DNA from 3 places in the Caballeronia sp. LZ019 genome. Region 1 is predicted to be linked to each of the others. Evidence: predicted binding sites of a transcription regulator. Region 1 holds the regulator's gene; each other region holds the start of a gene.
What was found. The regulator HrcA, encoded in region 1, represses chaperone genes, less so after heat shock. The targets are predictions, from matches to a motif close to TTAGCACTCNNNNNNNNNGAGTGCTAA.
Positions count from the first base shown of each region.

Region 2: the regulator HrcA is predicted to act here: its motif matches at 2,460-2,486, upstream of P9255_RS16030 (co-chaperone GroES).
Region 3: the regulator HrcA is predicted to act here: its motif matches at 1,617-1,643, upstream of rpoH (RNA polymerase sigma factor RpoH).

Region 1 is NZ_JARTVZ010000005.1:1,728,316-1,733,662, forward strand. Features, by position in the region: gene P9255_RS21525 (NAD kinase) at 1-894, opposite strand; gene hrcA (heat-inducible transcriptional repressor HrcA) at 1,094-2,110, shown strand; gene hemH (ferrochelatase) at 2,240-3,307, shown strand; gene P9255_RS21540 (RNA-binding S4 domain-containing protein) at 3,333-3,740, shown strand; gene P9255_RS21545 (hypothetical protein) at 3,712-3,873, opposite strand; gene grpE (nucleotide exchange factor GrpE) at 4,226-4,828, shown strand; gene P9255_RS21555 (thioredoxin family protein) at 4,853-5,248, shown strand.
Region 2 is NZ_JARTVZ010000005.1:576,367-581,713, reverse strand. Features, by position in the region: gene P9255_RS16040 (beta-ketoacyl synthase N-terminal-like domain-containing protein) at 1-852, opposite strand, end outside; gene P9255_RS16035 (DUF2169 domain-containing protein) at 849-1,856, opposite strand; gene P9255_RS16030 (co-chaperone GroES) at 2,566-2,859, shown strand; gene groL (chaperonin GroEL) at 2,938-4,578, shown strand; gene P9255_RS16020 (hypothetical protein) at 4,689-5,123, opposite strand; gene P9255_RS16015 (DUF72 domain-containing protein) at 5,147-5,347, opposite strand, start outside.
Region 3 is NZ_JARTVZ010000005.1:1,551,239-1,556,585, forward strand. Features, by position in the region: gene nagE (N-acetylglucosamine-specific PTS transporter subunit IIBC) at 1-475, shown strand, start outside; gene rpoH (RNA polymerase sigma factor RpoH) at 616-1,551, opposite strand; gene P9255_RS20725 (acyloxyacyl hydrolase) at 1,906-2,472, shown strand; gene P9255_RS20730 (nuclear transport factor 2 family protein) at 2,516-2,899, shown strand; gene leuA (2-isopropylmalate synthase) at 2,918-4,570, opposite strand; gene ybiB (DNA-binding protein YbiB) at 5,014-5,347, opposite strand, start outside.

The DNA.
Region 1 (5,347 bases):
TCAGACGGACGAGTCCTGCGAGGGATGCTCGTTCCAGTGCAGTTTCTTGCGCAGCGTGGCGTACGTGCTGTAGCCGACCGGATGCAGCACCGGCACGGTATGGCGCGAGCGTCGCACTTCGATGGCGTCGTTCAGTTCGACGGCGGTGAACGACTGCATGTCGAAATTCACGTTCACGTCCCGCCCGCCGATGATCTGGATCGTGACCTTCGAATCGTCGGGCAATACGATCGGGCGGTTCGACAGCGAATGCGGCGCGATCGGCACCAGCACGAAGCCTTGCAGTTGCGGATGCAGGATCGGCCCCGCGGACGACAACGCGTAAGCCGTCGAGCCCGTCGGCGTGGCGACGATCAGCCCGTCCGAACGCTGGTTGTACATGAAGTGGCCGTTGACGGAGACGCGCAGCTCGGCCATGCCGGAGAAGCCGCTGCGGTTCACGACGACATCGTTGAAGGCGAGGGCATGGTAGATCGGCTTGTCGTTACGCACGATGCGCGCTTCGAGCAGCGTGCGCTCCTCGCGTTCGAACTGGCCGGCCAGCATTTGCGGCACGCGCTCGCGCATCTCGGCGAGCGGGATATCGGTGATGAAGCCGAGACGCCCGTGATTCACGCCGATGAGCGGCGTCTTGTACGGCGCAAGCTGCCGGCCGACGCCGAGCATGGTGCCGTCGCCGCCGAGCACGACCGCGACGTCCGCGCGCGCGCCGATCGCCGCGATGGACAGCGCCGGGTATTCGGTCACGCCCACGTCCTTCGCCGTGCCTTCTTCGAACACGACTTCGAAACCCTGGTTCGCAATGTGCTCCGCGAGCGTTCTCAGCGGCGCCTCGATACCGGGTGTATTGGTTCGCCCGACGAGGGCGACGGTCTTGAATTGGCCAATTTCCATGCCGGCATTACACCATAGGTGGAAGGCGAAAAGAACCGGGGCCGCGCGCCGCGACGGACGGCATGTCGCAACGTCGGCGCGTGGTTCGTTTCTCGCTAGAATGGAGCAGACATTGAACGGTCCACGCGCGCTTCGCGCTCGTGACATGCAAGCGGCGGCGCGGTCGTCGCGCCCCGACACGTTGCGCTAAACTTTGCCCATGCTAGACCCACGTGCACAAACCCTCCTCAAAACGTTGATCGAGCGCTACATCGCCGAAGGTCAGCCGGTCGGTTCGCGCACGTTATCACGGCATTCCGGTCTCGAACTCAGTCCCGCGACCATCCGCAACGTGATGTCGGACCTGGAAGACCTGGGCCTCGTCGCGAGTCCGCATACGTCGGCGGGCCGCATTCCGACGCCGCGCGGCTACCGGCTCTTCGTCGATACCATGCTGACCGTCGAAGCGCCGCAGGACGAAGCGATGACCACCGCGGTCAAGACGCGCCTGCAAGGGCAGGAGCCGCAGAAGATCGTCGCCGCGGCGGCGAGCGTGCTGTCGAGCCTGTCGTCGTTCGCGGGCGTCATTCTTACCCCGCGCCGCAGTCACATGTTCAAGCAGATCGAGTTCATGCGGCTGTCGGACAAGCGCATCCTGCTCATCATCGTGACGCCCGAGGGCGACGTGCAGAATCGCATGATGGCCACGCAGCGCGACTACTCGCCCTCGCAACTCACCGAAGCCTCCAATTACATCAACGCGCATTTTGCGGGCCTGTCCTTCGACGAAGTGCGCCGCCGGCTGCGCGAGGAAATCGACCAGTTGCGCGGCGACATGACCGCGCTGATGCAGGCGGCCGTCGTCGCGAGCACGGCGGAAGCCGATCCCGGCGAGACGGTGCTGATTTCGGGCGAGCGCAATTTGCTGGAAGTGGCGGACCTGTCCTCCGACATGGCGCGCCTGCGCAAACTCTTCGACTTGTTCGATCAAAAGACGAGCCTCCTGCAATTGCTGGATGTGTCGAGCCACGCACAGGGCGTGCAGATTTTCATCGGCGGGGAATCGAATCTCGTGCCGATCGAGGAGATGAGCGTCGTGACCGCGCCGTACGAAGTGAACGGCAAGATCGTCGGCACACTCGGCGTGATCGGCCCGACGCGCATGGCGTATAACCGCGTGATTCCCATCGTCGATATCACCGCGCGGCTGCTGTCCATGTCGCTCAGCCAGCAGTAACGCGGCTCCTGGGCGAATCGTGCCGCGCTGCCGGTTGCGCCGCCACTAGGCCGTTCGGCCGATGATGCGTGGCGGAACGCGCCGCTATAATGACCTTCACCTTTCGATGCCTTCCGGCCGCCTTGCCCTATGCGTTTCGACCTCGAGTTGCCTTCGCAGCCCAGCGCTTCACATCGCGTCGCAGTGCTGCTGATCAATCTCGGCACGCCGGACGCGCCCACGCCGCGAGCGGTGCGCAAATACCTCGCGCAGTTTCTGTCCGACCCGCGCGTCGTCGAAATCCCGTCGTTCATCTGGCAGATCATTCTGCGCGGCGCCATCCTGCCGTTCCGCAGCCGTGCGTCGGCTAAGAAATATGCGCAGGTCTGGTTGCCCGAAGGCTCGCCGTTGCGCGTGTACACGGAGAAGCAGGTCGAAGGCTTGCGGCGGCTTTTTGCGGCGAACGACTACCACGTGATCGTCGATTACGCCATGCGCTACGGCACCCCGGGCATCGGCGCCATGCTCAATCAGATGAAGCTCGAAGGCGCGGACCGCATTCTTCTCGTGCCGATGTATCCGCAATACTCGTCGTCGACGACCGCCACCGCTTTCGACGACGCCTTCAACGCGCTCAGGCGCGTGCGGAATCAGCCGGAGATCCGGACGATCCGTCATTACGCGGATCATCCCGCGTATATCTCGGCGCTCGCCGATCAGGTCCGCGAATACTGGCGCGTTCACGGCCATCCGGACTTCGCCGCCGGAGACAAGCTCGTGCTGAGTTTCCACGGCGTGCCGAAGCGCACGATGGACCTCGGCGATCCTTACCACGACCAGTGCCAGTTGACCGGTTCGCTGCTTGCAGCCGCCCTCGGCCTCACGCCGGTCGAATGCCGCGTGACGTTCCAGTCGCGCTTCGGCCGCGCCGAATGGCTGCAGCCGTACACGGCGCCGACGCTCGCGGAACTGGGCGCGGCCGGTGTCGCACGCGTGGACGTGTTTTGCCCCGGCTTCACGGCGGATTGTCTCGAGACCATCGAGGAAATCGGCATGGAGGTGCGCGACGAATTCGTGAAGGCGGGCGGCAAGCAGTTCCACCGCATTCCCTGCCTGAACGCGTCGCCGGCATGGATCAAGGCGCTCGGCGAGATCGCGGCACAACATCTGCAGGGATGGCCCGTACAGGCCGCGCAACCGGTGACGGTCGCCGCCTGATTCTGGTCATCGCAAGAGAATCGCCATGAACTACAAGATTTCGACGGAACCCGGCGCGCGTTTGCGCATCGACAAGTGGCTGTGGGCGGCGCGCTTCTTCAAGACGCGTTCCCTCGCGAGCGATGCGGTGGAGAAAGGCCGCGTGAAGATCGGCGGGGCGAACGTGAAGCCGTCGAAGGACGTGCGCGTCGGCGATATCGTCGAGATCGATATCGAACGGCTCGTCTGGCTGGTCGAAGTGCGCGGCCTGTGCGACGTCCGCGGCCCCGCGCCGGTCGCGCAGACGCTTTACGCCGAAACGGAAGAGGGCCGTGCGAAGCGGCTTGCCGAAGCGGAGCGCCGCAAGACGTATCGGGAGCCGGCAGCCGCCATGCAGGGCAGGCCGACGAAGCGGGACCGCCGCATCATCGATAAGTTTTCTGGCTCGGACTGAACATTTCTTCGAAGGTCGCATGCACGCCGCCGTACTCGGTGTTACGGGCAGTCAGTGCGCCGGAAAGACAGATGGTGGTCGTGCCCGCAACCAGTACCAGGGCGACCACCGCGACAGCAAAGGTCAGTTTCATGGTACCCCCGGCTATGCGGGCTGAGCGGTCTTTCGACCGGACGAGGTCAGGAAACGGGCGAGGCGTAAGCGGTATGAAGCAATCGCAGGGATCAGGGTAAACGTGCTTCCTGCGACGCCAGTTTGAAGTGTAGGCGACGGCACTGCTTCGCTCAATCTGTTTCTGGCAGGCGTTCGTTACGGGCCGTTTCGACCGTCGCGCGCTGCGATGCCCAGCGCACAAAATTCGTCAGAAGAAGCCTTGAAAATGCTTCCGATGCCCCAAATTCCGCCGCTAGTGCGACGAAGCGCGGCTCGGTGAATCACCGCCGCGCTTCTCATCCGATTCACTCACAGCAATAACATTCAGCGACATGGAAAACACGCAAGAGAATTCAGCGAGCCCGAACCCGACGCCCGCCGACGACACCGCGCGCCAGGCCGCCGACCCGACTCAGGCGACCACGCAAGCCGCGCCGGAAGCGCCGGCAGCCGCGGACGCCACGCCGCAAGCCGCTTCGAATGAAACCGAGGCGGCGCTCGCCGAAGCGCAGGCCCGGGTGGCCGCGCTGCAGGAAGAGTTTCTCCGCGCCAAGGCGGAAACGGAGAACGTGCGGCGCCGCGCGCAGGAAGACGTCGCGAAGGCTCACAAGTTCGCAATCGAAAACTTCGCGGAAAATCTGCTGCCGGTGCTCGACAGCCTCGAAGCCGCGCTGGCCGACCAGTCGACGGATGTCGCGAAGGTGCGCGAGGGCGTTGACCTGACGCTGCGCCAGTTGTCGAGCGCGCTGGAGAAGGGCCGCGTCATCGCGGTGAATCCGGTCGGCGAAAAGTTCGATCCGCATCGCCACCAGGCCATTTCCATGGTGCCGGCGGAGCAGGAGCCGAATACCGTCGTCGCCGTGCTGCAGAAGGGCTACATCATCGCTGACCGCGTGCTGCGTCCGGCGCTCGTGACCGTCGCCGCACCGAAGTAACCGGACAGCCGCGAGGCTCCGCTCATGGCCAACGTTCCCGTCGACTCCACCGCGTTCTCCGAATTCGGCATGCAGGAACTCGACGCCGCCGGTTTCGACGCCGGTCTAGCGTCGGCGGGAGACGAGCTGGCCGTTGTGTTCTTCTGGGGCCTCGACTGCTTCAACTGCGAAATCGCCAAGAAAGCGATGCTCGCGCAGCCCGACGCCATCCGCGCGCTCGGGTTGAAGTGGTTCCACAGCAACGTCTACGAGCATCGCGAGCTCGGCCGCCGCTTCATGCTGCATGGCGTGCCGACGTGGTTCTTCTTCCATCGCGGCAAGCGGCTGGGGCGCGCGACGGGCTGGCATGGTATCGCCCAGTTCGAGGCGGCGGTGGCGGCGGCGCGCGCGAAGATCGCGGCAGCGGGGAATCAGGCGTAGCAAGCGCGCGAAAAAGTTATAGACCGCATCGCATTCAGGGTCTTGAAAACGAAATCGGCGCTCCTATCTTGCGTACAGGTATGAATTTTGGGCGTTCGG
Region 2 (5,347 bases), 1.2 Mb from region 1:
CAAGCATGCAAAACCCCATTCTTCGGAGCGGTAGCGTTCGCCGTTAATGTCGCAGAAAATTGCGTTGATCCTTTCCTGAGGCAACTGCGGCTGGCCGATGACGCCCCTGATAACCGAAGTCAACCCGATGCCGAGGCAGAGTTCCGGTCCTTTGATAACTGCGGGCTCATTACCGAGCGCGGCCGCGACGATGCGACCCAACGCTTCGGCGTGCCACCGCGCGCATGCCTCGCGGCTCATGAGCAGGCAAAACCCCGCGCCTTCGCCGGGTACGAAGGCCGAACGCGCAAGTGCGCCGGCCAGTTGCAAGTTGTCGTCGAGCCATTCCATCGTGTCGGGATGAAAGTAGCTGTCTACGCCGCCGACGAGGCATGCGTCGAGCGTCCCCTTCCTGATTTTCTCGGCTGCAGACCAGAGAGCTGATAATCCGGCAGCGTGACCATGCGGAAAGAGATCGATTTCCGGGAAGTAGATGGGCAAGCTCGAGCCAGCCTGTTGCAATCCGAGACGGATTGCCTCCGCGTCATGCATCGTGAATCCCGGGCGGACCTCGGGAAGCCCGAGGTAGAGCGGCACGCCCGATCGTGTAGTAGGTTGGCCCGTGAGCGGCTCGCAGACTTCCCGCAGCGCGGGTATCGCGAGAGCAAGAAAGCGGTCCGGGCCCGTCATGTCCGGGTCGATTTCGCTGTCGAGCGCGCCGATCATGGGGTTGCCCGCCCGGTCAATCATGAACGGATGCTCGCGCACACCGCTTATTCTCCCGCGGTACGCCGCTGCGCTCGCTGCGCAATGCAGGCCGATCGGGGTACGCGCGCCGGTCGCGACGACATCAACGGAGCGAGACGTCGTCATGAAATCATCTCCTTCTCGCGTACGACTGTCTTCTCGAGATATTCCACATTCGTGCGGCAATCGAGCGACGTCTGCCAGACCATGATCACACGAGGATGATCCGGCTCAATGATGACCGTGGCCAGGCGGCTCCGATGCGCTTCGGCGTGCGTCGCGATTTGGGTGCTGAAAGTCAGATAGACGCGAGGCAGATCGAAGCTCAGCCGCCCTGAGGGCGTGAGATTAACGAGTACGACAGGTTCGCGGCCGGTCAGGTGGTTGACCGGCCGTTGGTCGGGGGGCGCAGAAAGCAGCGAGCGGGAATCCCAATCCGCGGGCAAAAGAGGAGCCCGGCTGTCTCGCCATATTTCGTCGTAGGTGCCGGCATATTCCCGACGCGGCGACCAAAAGCTGTCTATTGCGCCGAAGCAGGCCGGTCCCCTATGTTCGACGTCCCCGTCGGGGTATTCCAAGTTTGCGAGCGCCTGACCTTTCCGGTGGTCCGGCACAGCGCATACGCCACGGCCAACCGGATTACGCGCGTCCATGCAATGGTTTCGCACATCGTCACTCGTGCGGTCGTAGCCGCCGAATGCGCGTTCATAGATGATCGGAACGGAAAGGACGGGCCGGGCTTCAGACGGCCTCGCTCCAAAAAGTCCGCATACCCATTCGCGTTCGCCTCGGACTCTCAACACTTTCCGAATGGCCCCTACCCGAAGTCCGACGAGAAAATCGCTGCTCCAGCGCCCGTGCGGGGCATACGCGGTTCCGTTGAGGAGAATATCCGTCGTTGGTTTTGGCGCGACGAGGTCGGCGTCGTAGCGAAGGCTGGAGAGGCCCGGCTCGCCTCGATATTCAGGCAGCAAGAGCGGGTCGAGCTGCTCGTCGGCGAGAACGGTCGTGCCATCCGATTTGATCTCGTAAGTCGCCTTGACCACGACGATCCATTGATGGATGCCTTCTTTGTTCCTCACCCATGTTTTCCCGACCTTGTATGGCGTGTCGTTGTGAACCGTCCACATAGCCGCTCCTGTGAGGGGACATGTCCGAAGACGAATCAAAAGGCGTCGCTTTGAAGTCCACGTGTGGCGGCGCTGTCGGGGTCGAGAAGACTCATTCGCCGGAAACATGCCGACGTCATACCGCGCCGCGTCGCGAATGACAGCAATGCGGCGCGCTGCAGCCGCGCAGCGGACGAACAGCGAGCGTCGGCTTTGGGTCGCGTAGCGACGTTCGATCCATCGAATCCGCACATCATGACGCTCCCAATTCTCGAATGAGGCCGACTGCGTTGGAATTACCTTCATATCTTTGATGGCAAACGTCAACGGATGAGACGGCTCGAGGAAGGGTAAACACCTAACTTTGAAGGAACAACTTTTCGCGTGGGCGAGTCGGTTCATTTTGGTTCTTCAGCGGGTCCGGACGCAGTGACGGCCTAGGCTGGGAGTCGCGTCCCACCATCCTAAGCCGCTGATCTTGCGAAAGATCTTGCGCCGTAAGTAACGGGTGCTCGCGGTTTAGCGGTTCAACGCTCGACGAACGTCGTTCAATGTAGGGTGAACTTCGACATCCGGGATTCCCGTCCCTCGCCTCCTTGAAATTGTCAAATGCGGTCCATATAATTGGCACTCACTGCACGAGAGTGCTAACAAGATTTCCGTCCGAAGGGTTCTGCCCCGAAAGACGGGCTTTCCCGCGTTTTCAGTCTCAATCTAGAGAGGAGTGTGTATGAACCTTCGTCCTTTGCACGATCGCGTCATCGTCAAACGTCTGGACCAGGAAACCAAGACCGCATCGGGCATCGTGATCCCGGAAGCAGCGGCAGAGAAGCCGGATCAAGGCGAAGTCCTGGCCGTCGGCCCGGGCAAGCGCGATGACAAGGGCACGCAAAACGCCCTCGACGTGAAGGTGGGCGACCGCGTGCTTTTCGGCAAGTACGCCGGCCAGACCGTCAAGGTCAACGGGCAGGAACTGCTCGTCATGCGCGAAGAGGACATCATGGCCGTGCTGGTCAACAAGTAAGCATCCTTCCTGTTAGCCGGGCATCGCGCCGACTGGGCGGCGAGGCCGGCACACTGAACCGAATCAAGGAGTCTGGATATGGCAGCTAAAGAAGTTACTTTTGGCGATTCCGCACGCGCCAAGATGGTCGAAGGCGTGAACATCCTGGCCAACGCGGTCAAGGTCACGCTGGGCCCGAAGGGCCGCAATGTCGTGCTTGAGCGTTCGTTCGGCGGCCCGACGGTCACCAAGGACGGTGTCTCGGTCGCGAAGGAAATCGAGCTGAAGGACAAGCTCCAGAACATGGGCGCGCAGATGGTCAAGGAAGTGGCTTCCAAGACCAGCGACAACGCCGGCGACGGAACCACGACCGCTACGGTCCTGGCGCAATCCATCGTTCGCGAAGGCATGAAGTACGTCGCATCGGGCATGAACCCGATGGACCTGAAGCGCGGTATCGACAAGGCGGTTGCCGCGGCAATCGAAGAACTGCGCAAGATCAGCAAGCCCTGCACGACGAACAAGGAAATCGCGCAAGTCGGCTCGATCTCTGCAAACAGCGACACGTCGATCGGCGAGCGCATCGCTGAAGCGATGGACAAGGTCGGCAAGGAAGGCGTCATCACCGTCGAAGACGGCAAGTCGCTGCAAGACGAGCTGGACGTCGTCGAAGGCATGCAGTTCGACCGCGGCTACCTGTCGCCGTACTTCATCAACAACCCGGACAAGCAAGTCGCCGTTCTGGAAAACCCGTTCGTGCTGCTGCACGACAAGAAGGTCTCCAACATCCGCGATCTGCTGCCGGTGCTGGAACAAGTCGCGAAGGCTGGCCGTCCGCTGCTGATCATCGCTGAAGACGTCGAAGGCGAAGCGCTGGCTACGCTGGTCGTCAACAACATCCGCGGCATTTTGAAGACCGTCGCCGTCAAGGCTCCGGGCTTCGGCGACCGTCGCAAGGCCATGCTGGAAGACATCGCGATCCTGACCGGCGGTCAGGTCATCGCTGAAGAAACCGGCCTGACGCTCGAGAAGGCAACGCTGGCTGAACTGGGCCAGGCGAAGCGCATCGAAGTGGGCAAGGAAAACACGACGATCATCGACGGCGCTGGCGAAGCAGTGAACATCGAAGCTCGCGTGAAGCAAGTGCGCAAGCAGATCGAAGAAGCGACCTCGGACTACGACCGTGAAAAGCTGCAAGAGCGCGTGGCCAAGCTGGCCGGCGGCGTTGCGGTGATCAAGGTCGGTGCTGCGACCGAAGTCGAAATGAAGGAAAAGAAGGCACGTGTCGAAGACGCACTGCACGCAACGCGTGCAGCCGTGGAAGAAGGCATCGTGGCGGGCGGCGGTGTCGCGCTGATCCGTGCTCGCCGTGCGATCGACGGCCTGAAGGGCGCGAACGCCGATCAGGACGCAGGTATCAAGATCGTCCTGCGTGCAATGGAAGAGCCGCTGCGCCAGATCGTCACGAACGGCGGCGAAGAGGCATCTGTCGTGGTGGCGGCTGTTGCTCAGGGTTCGGGCAACTACGGCTACAACGCGGCAACCGGCGAGTACGGTGACCTGGTGGAAGCCGGTGTCGTCAACCCGACCAAGGTAACGCGCACGGCGCTGCAAAACGCGGCATCGGTGGCAGGCCTGCTGCTGACGACCGACGCAGCCGTCGCCGAACTGCCGAAGGAAGATGCTCCGATGCCTGGCGGCATGCCCGGCGGCATGGGCGGCATGGGCATGGATATGTAACTCGGCGTCAAAGCCAGGTTACATCGACGCGAGCTTCGAAAGAGGCTCGCGTCATGCCAAAAGAAAACCCGCAGCAATGCGGGTTTTTTTCGTCTATCGAGAACGCGGTCTTACTTGTTCATCTGCTCACGCAAGTTCTGCGCGGCCGCTTTGTAGTCGTAGGTCGGATAGAACTCGGTGGTGTATCCACCCCACGCAGTCGTTTCGATGGCGCGATTCACTTCGCGCAGCCGCTCGGCGGGCACGCGCAGCGTGACCACCTGACCGATGCCCATCATCACGTACCACGACACCACTTCGATTCCCGGCGGCGGGAACGTCTTGAAGAAGCCTTGCTCCTTCAACTGTTCGTTGATTTTCGGCAGCGGCTTCGACTGATCGTGCTTCAGGAAGATGGTCAGCAGGAAAGTGCCGTCGCCTGCCGGAGTCGCGGGTGGAGGCGGCGGCGCGGCGGTCTGCGCCTGAACCGGCAACGCGATATGAAGCAGCGAAGCGAACATCGTGGCCTCAACGAGGCGTGCGATCCGTCGTGCCGGTTTGTGCATCGGGCATGCTCCTGTCGATGAGTTCAGCGATGATGAATCCGCAACCGTTCCATCAGATGCAGCGCATTGGGCTGCGCGTTGCCTAGCGTGGTGTTGTCGAAGATGCACCAGACTTCGGCGCTTTTCTTTGCGCGGGCATGCAGGGTATGCGCGAGATGGTCGAGGTACGTGTAGTCGTAGGAAGACTTGTAGAGCTCGGGCGACCCGTGCAGCCGAACATAGAC
Region 3 (5,347 bases), 180 kb from region 1:
GCCGCAGTTGAAGAGCATCGGCGCACGCGGCGTGCTGAAGCGCGGCAAGACCAACGTGCAGGTGATCATCGGACCGGAAGCGGATTTGATCGCGGACGAGATTCGCGGCGAACTCGAGCATTCCTCGACGCGCGGTGCGACGCCGGCTTCGTCGGCGCCGGCGCAGCCTGTCGGCGCGGCAAGCGTGGCGGACCAGACCGCCGGCCCGCTCGATCCGGACCCGCTGCGCTGGATTGCGGTGTTCGGCGGTGCGACGAATGTCGTCTCGCTCGATGCCGTCGCGCAGACGCGCCTGCGTGTCGTCGTGCGCGATCCGTCGGCGGTGGATCGTCAGCGCCTGTCGCAACTCGATGTCGCGTGGGTGTCGGCGGATACGTTCCATATCGTCGTCGGCACAGCGGCGCAGCGGTATGCCGCGCAGATGAACACGCGTCTGTCCGGTAACGGCGGCGGGGCCGCACCGATGCCGGCGTGACGCGGTAAGCGGTTGGTTCGAGAAACGGCGCTCCCTTCCAGAGCGCCGTTTTTTTAACCGGCAAACCGGTGCCAAAAAGAAAAAGCCCGCTGTCTTTCGACAGCGGGCTTCGCGCTTTGCGCTACAGCCTGAAGGCGGCGTTATGCGTAGTCGTGCAGCGCCGAGCGCATCTTCTTCATCGCGCTGGCTTCGATCTGCCGAATGCGCTCCGCCGACACGCCGAATTCATCGGCCAGCTCATGCAGCGTCTTGCCGCCCGATCCGTCGTCCTGAACATCCAGCCAGCGCGCCTTGATGATGCGGCGGCTACGATCGTCCAGCGACTCCAGCGCGGTCGACAGGCCATCGCTTTGCAGCTTGTCGAACTGGCGCGCGGCGATGACGTTCGTCGGTTCGTTATGCGAGTCCGCGAGATAAGCGATAGGCGCGAACGCTTCCTCGCCGTCATCCACCTGGCCTTCGAGCGCGATATCCCCGCCCGACAGACGCGTTTCCATCTCCGCGACTTCCTCGCGCTTCACGTTCAGCTCGCTCGCGAGACCTTCGATCTCGTCCGGGGTGAACGCCCCATGTCCGGTCTTGTGACTGCGCAAGTTGAAGAACAGCTTGCGCTGCGCCTTGGTGGTCGCGACTTTCACCATGCGCCAGTTGCGCAGGATGTACTCGTGGATTTCGGCCTTGATCCAGTGCATGGCGTACGACACGAGGCGCACGTTTTGCTCAGGGTCGAAGCGCTTCACGGCCTTCATCAGACCGATATTGCCTTCCTGAATCAGATCAGCATGCGGCAAGCCGTAGCCCAGATAGTTCCGGGCGATAGACACCACGAGGCGCAAGTGCGAAAGCACGAGCTGCCGCGCGGCGTTCAGATTGCCGTGCTCGCGAAATTCGGTTGCGTACTGACGTTCCTCCGCCGGCGAAAGCATCGGAATGCGGTTCACTGCCTGTATGTAGGAATCGATGTTGCCGATCTGTCCGGTCAACATGGACGACTGTGCGTACGTCAGCGCGCCTGCCGAAGATGCCTTGGCAGGCGCCGAGCCCACAACATTCGGAAGGGTCATCGCATTGGTCACGCTCATAAGCTCCTTTTCAACGATTTGCGCGCTGCCAGGACGGCGGCGGCAAGTCAGACACGATATTAGCACTCCGTTTCAGCGAGTGCTAAGTGTTAGAAGGGCGAGCAGTGTGAGAGTTCCCCAAAGCTATCGAGTTTGTGACTTTGATAGTGGGCGCAAGGAAGGGGAAATCGTCGAAATTACCGATTCAATCGGCGATCACTTACTAATTACCGCATTTATTCGTCTCTGAAAGCGATCGTTCAAATAAATGGATCGACAAACCGGGTTTGTGCAAATTTTTGTCAATCCACATACAATCTGCCGATCCCGTCAAGCGGACGTGAACCTCAACCCTCATATGGGGCGCTCATGCAGAAAAGCAAAGGTTTCTGGCGCAGTTTGCTGTCTCACGGCGCGATTGCGCTTTCACTCGGCCTGGTTTCGGCTGCGGCGCATGCGGACCGGTTCGGCTTGCAGGTCGGCGGCGGCATTACAGACCGCGATATCAACAAGGTCGATGTCGGCGTGGTCTGGGACCCGGGCCTGACGTGGTGGGAAATCGGCGGCTTTCACTTCACCCTGCTCGGTGAAGGGCACGTTGCGTACTGGCATTCGACCGTCGACTACGCAACCAATCCGAACATCTGGGAATTCGGCGTGACGCCCGTCCTGCGCTTCGTAAAAAGCTCCGGCACCTTTCGGCCGTTCATCGAGGCGGGCGTCGGCGTGAGAGTGCTCTCGCACACGCGCATCACGCCGTACTTCACGGTGTCGTCGGCGTTCCAGTTCGCCGATATGGTCGGCGTCGGCGCGATCTTCGGCGCGAAGCAGAACTATCAGGCGGGCTTCCGCTTCCAGCATGTCTCGAACGCCGGTATCAAAGAGCCGAATCCTGGTATAAATTTCAGCCAGCTATATCTGCAATACAACTTCTGACGAGGCGCCGGCGCATCGGTTCCTTGGCGAGGGGAATCGACAGATGCCCGCAAAAACCTTTGAGGTCATCCGCGGCCTCGAGCGCGACCGGTTCCGCGCGATGGTCGAAGGCGACAGCGCGGCGCTGGAGGCGCTGCTGGCCGAGAACGCCAGCTATGTCCACACGAACGGCAAGCGCGAGACGAAGCGTCAGTTCATCGACGCGATCACGGCCGGCCGCCGCCGTTATCGCCAGATCGAGATCCAGTCCCAGGATGTGGTCGCGGCCGGCCGCGACAGTTGCATCGTGTCGGGCCGGGCGCTGATCGAAATGGAATCGAAAAACGGCGCGCTGCTTTATCCGGTCGCCTATACATCCATCCACGTCCAGACGGACGGTCAATGGCTGATGCTGGCGCTTCAGGCGACGCGCGTGGCGCTGGAATAGCCGCGCGCGCCGCACCACTCACGCTGCCACCGGCTCGTCGTGCCGCGCATCCTTCACGATGCGCCTCGACCGGTTCACCGCGCTGATGACGGCATCGACGACTGCGAGCGCCGGATTCCCGTGCACCGCGACGCCGAAGCGCGTCGGTTCATCGGCGAGGCGGCAGCCGACGAACACGGCCGTATCGCCGCTCGCCGTGGTTGTCGATTCAAACCAGTTCACGCTCGCCCCGACGCCCAGTGCCGACGCGACGGCCTGCGCGTAATGCTCTTCGCTCGCCGCACCGGACGCGGGCGGCATCGCGACGCGTTCCCCGCAGACCGATACCGTCGACGCATCCGTCCGCGATACCGCACCGCCCGCATCGAAGTATTCGCGCTTGAAGAGCGCGCAGATCGCGTCGCCGCTGATTTCCTCGCCCGACTGGTCGGCGACGGCCTGCACGGCATGACTGAACTCAATCTGCACGCGGCGCGGCGGCGTGAAGCCCAGGCCGCGTTCGAGCAGATACGTTGCGCCGCCCTTGCCGGACTGGCTGTTGACGCGAATCACCGCGTCGTAGCTGCGCCCGAGATCGGCGGGATCGATGGGCAGATACGGCACCTCCCACACGCTGCCCGGCACGCGCTGCGCGAAACCCTTGCGGATCGCATCCTGATGGGAGCCGGAAAACGCCGTGAAGACGAGATCGCCGGCATACGGATGGCGCGGATGCACCGGCAACTGGTTGCATCGCTCGACGACGCGCCGCACCGCGTCGATGTCGGAGAAATCGAGGCCCGGATCGATGCCCTGCGTGTACAGATTGAGCGCGAGCGTGACGAGATCGACATTGCCCGTCCGTTCGCCGTTGCCGAAGAGACAGCCTTCGACGCGATCCGCGCCCGCGAGGATCGCCAGTTCCGCCGCCGCGACCGCCGTGCCGCGGTCGTTATGCGGATGCACGGACAGAACGATGCAGTCGCGATAGCCCATGTTGCGGTCCATCCATTCGACCTGATCGGCGAAGACGTTGGGCGTCGCGGATTCGACCGTCGCCGGCAGATTCACGATCATCTTGTGATCGCGCGTCGGGCGCCACATTTGCGCGACGGCATCGCAGACTTCGCGCGCGAACGAAAGCTCCGTCATGCTGAAAGTCTCGGGCGAGTATTGATAGACCCAGTGCGTGCCGGGCCGCGCCGCCGCGCATTCCTTGATGATGCGCGTGCCTTCGACGGCCAGCGCCTTCACTTCCTCTTTCGACTGATTGAACACGATGCGCCGGAACGACGGCGCGATGGCGTTATACAGGTGAACGATGACCCTGCTCGCGCCTTCGACCGCCTCGAACGTGCGCTCGATCAGTTCGCGACGCGACTGCACGAGCACTTCGATGGTCACGTCGTCGGGAATGCGCTTTTCGTCGATCAATTTGCGGACGAAATCGAAGTCCGTTTGCGACGCCGACGGGAACCCCACCTCGATCTCCTTGAAACCCGTCGCCACCAGCATGTCGAAGAACTCGAGCTTCGCAGCGATGCTCATCGGCTCGATCAGCGACTGATTGCCGTCGCGCAGGTCGGTGCTCATCCAGACCGGCGCTTTCTCGATCGTGCGATTCGGCCAGCGTCGGCCATTCAGACGGACTTGCGGGAACGGGCGGTATTTCTCGGCGGGGTTCGGCATCATGGTCGTCGGTCTCTCTTGGAACAGTCTGCGTAGCGCCTGCGAGAGGAACCGTGCCCGGCGGCTGGCCGGCTGCGGCGCGATGCACGGCTTACGACGCCGCGCGCACGGTCCCATTGCGCACCGGCGACGGTGACGCCTGCGACCAACGTGAACGTGCGCGAAGCAGCGTGCATTTGACCCTCGCGTTCTCGTGTCGCGGGATATGCGAACGAAAAGCTGACGACTACAGGTGGTGAGGAAAGGAACTGCGGGAACTGCTGGCAGGACCGCGCGCCTGGCGACGCACGGCGCTACGTCTCGCGACTTACGCTAGACGTAGCGATAGGGGCCGCGCTAGGCGGCCCGAAATAATTCGGAGGGAGGAAGGCTGGGTGAAGCTCATTGGCTCACTTTAAACCAGCGTAGAAGAATGTGTCAAACGGGTCCTGCATTTTGCCGAGGCGCTAGGCCGGCCTGCGCACGACATCCGCGATGACTTCGACCTGACGCAAGACCGCCGGCGGCACCGGCACATCGCCCCGCATCACGTCCTCGATCCAGCGCGCAGTGGTCGCCGCGTCGAGCGATTCGGGCAGCTCGACGGCGGGCGCATCGGCCTGGGACCGCTCGGGCGAGAGCAGCGTCTCCACGTGGCCGTCGTGGAACCAGTCGACCTGCACTTGCCGGCGCGTATCCGCGACCGCTTCGCCTTCCGTGCCGCGTGCGAGCAGCGCGCCGCCTTGCGCGGCATCGGGGTGATCGGTGAAGAGGTCGGTCAGGCTGTCCCGATATTCCGGA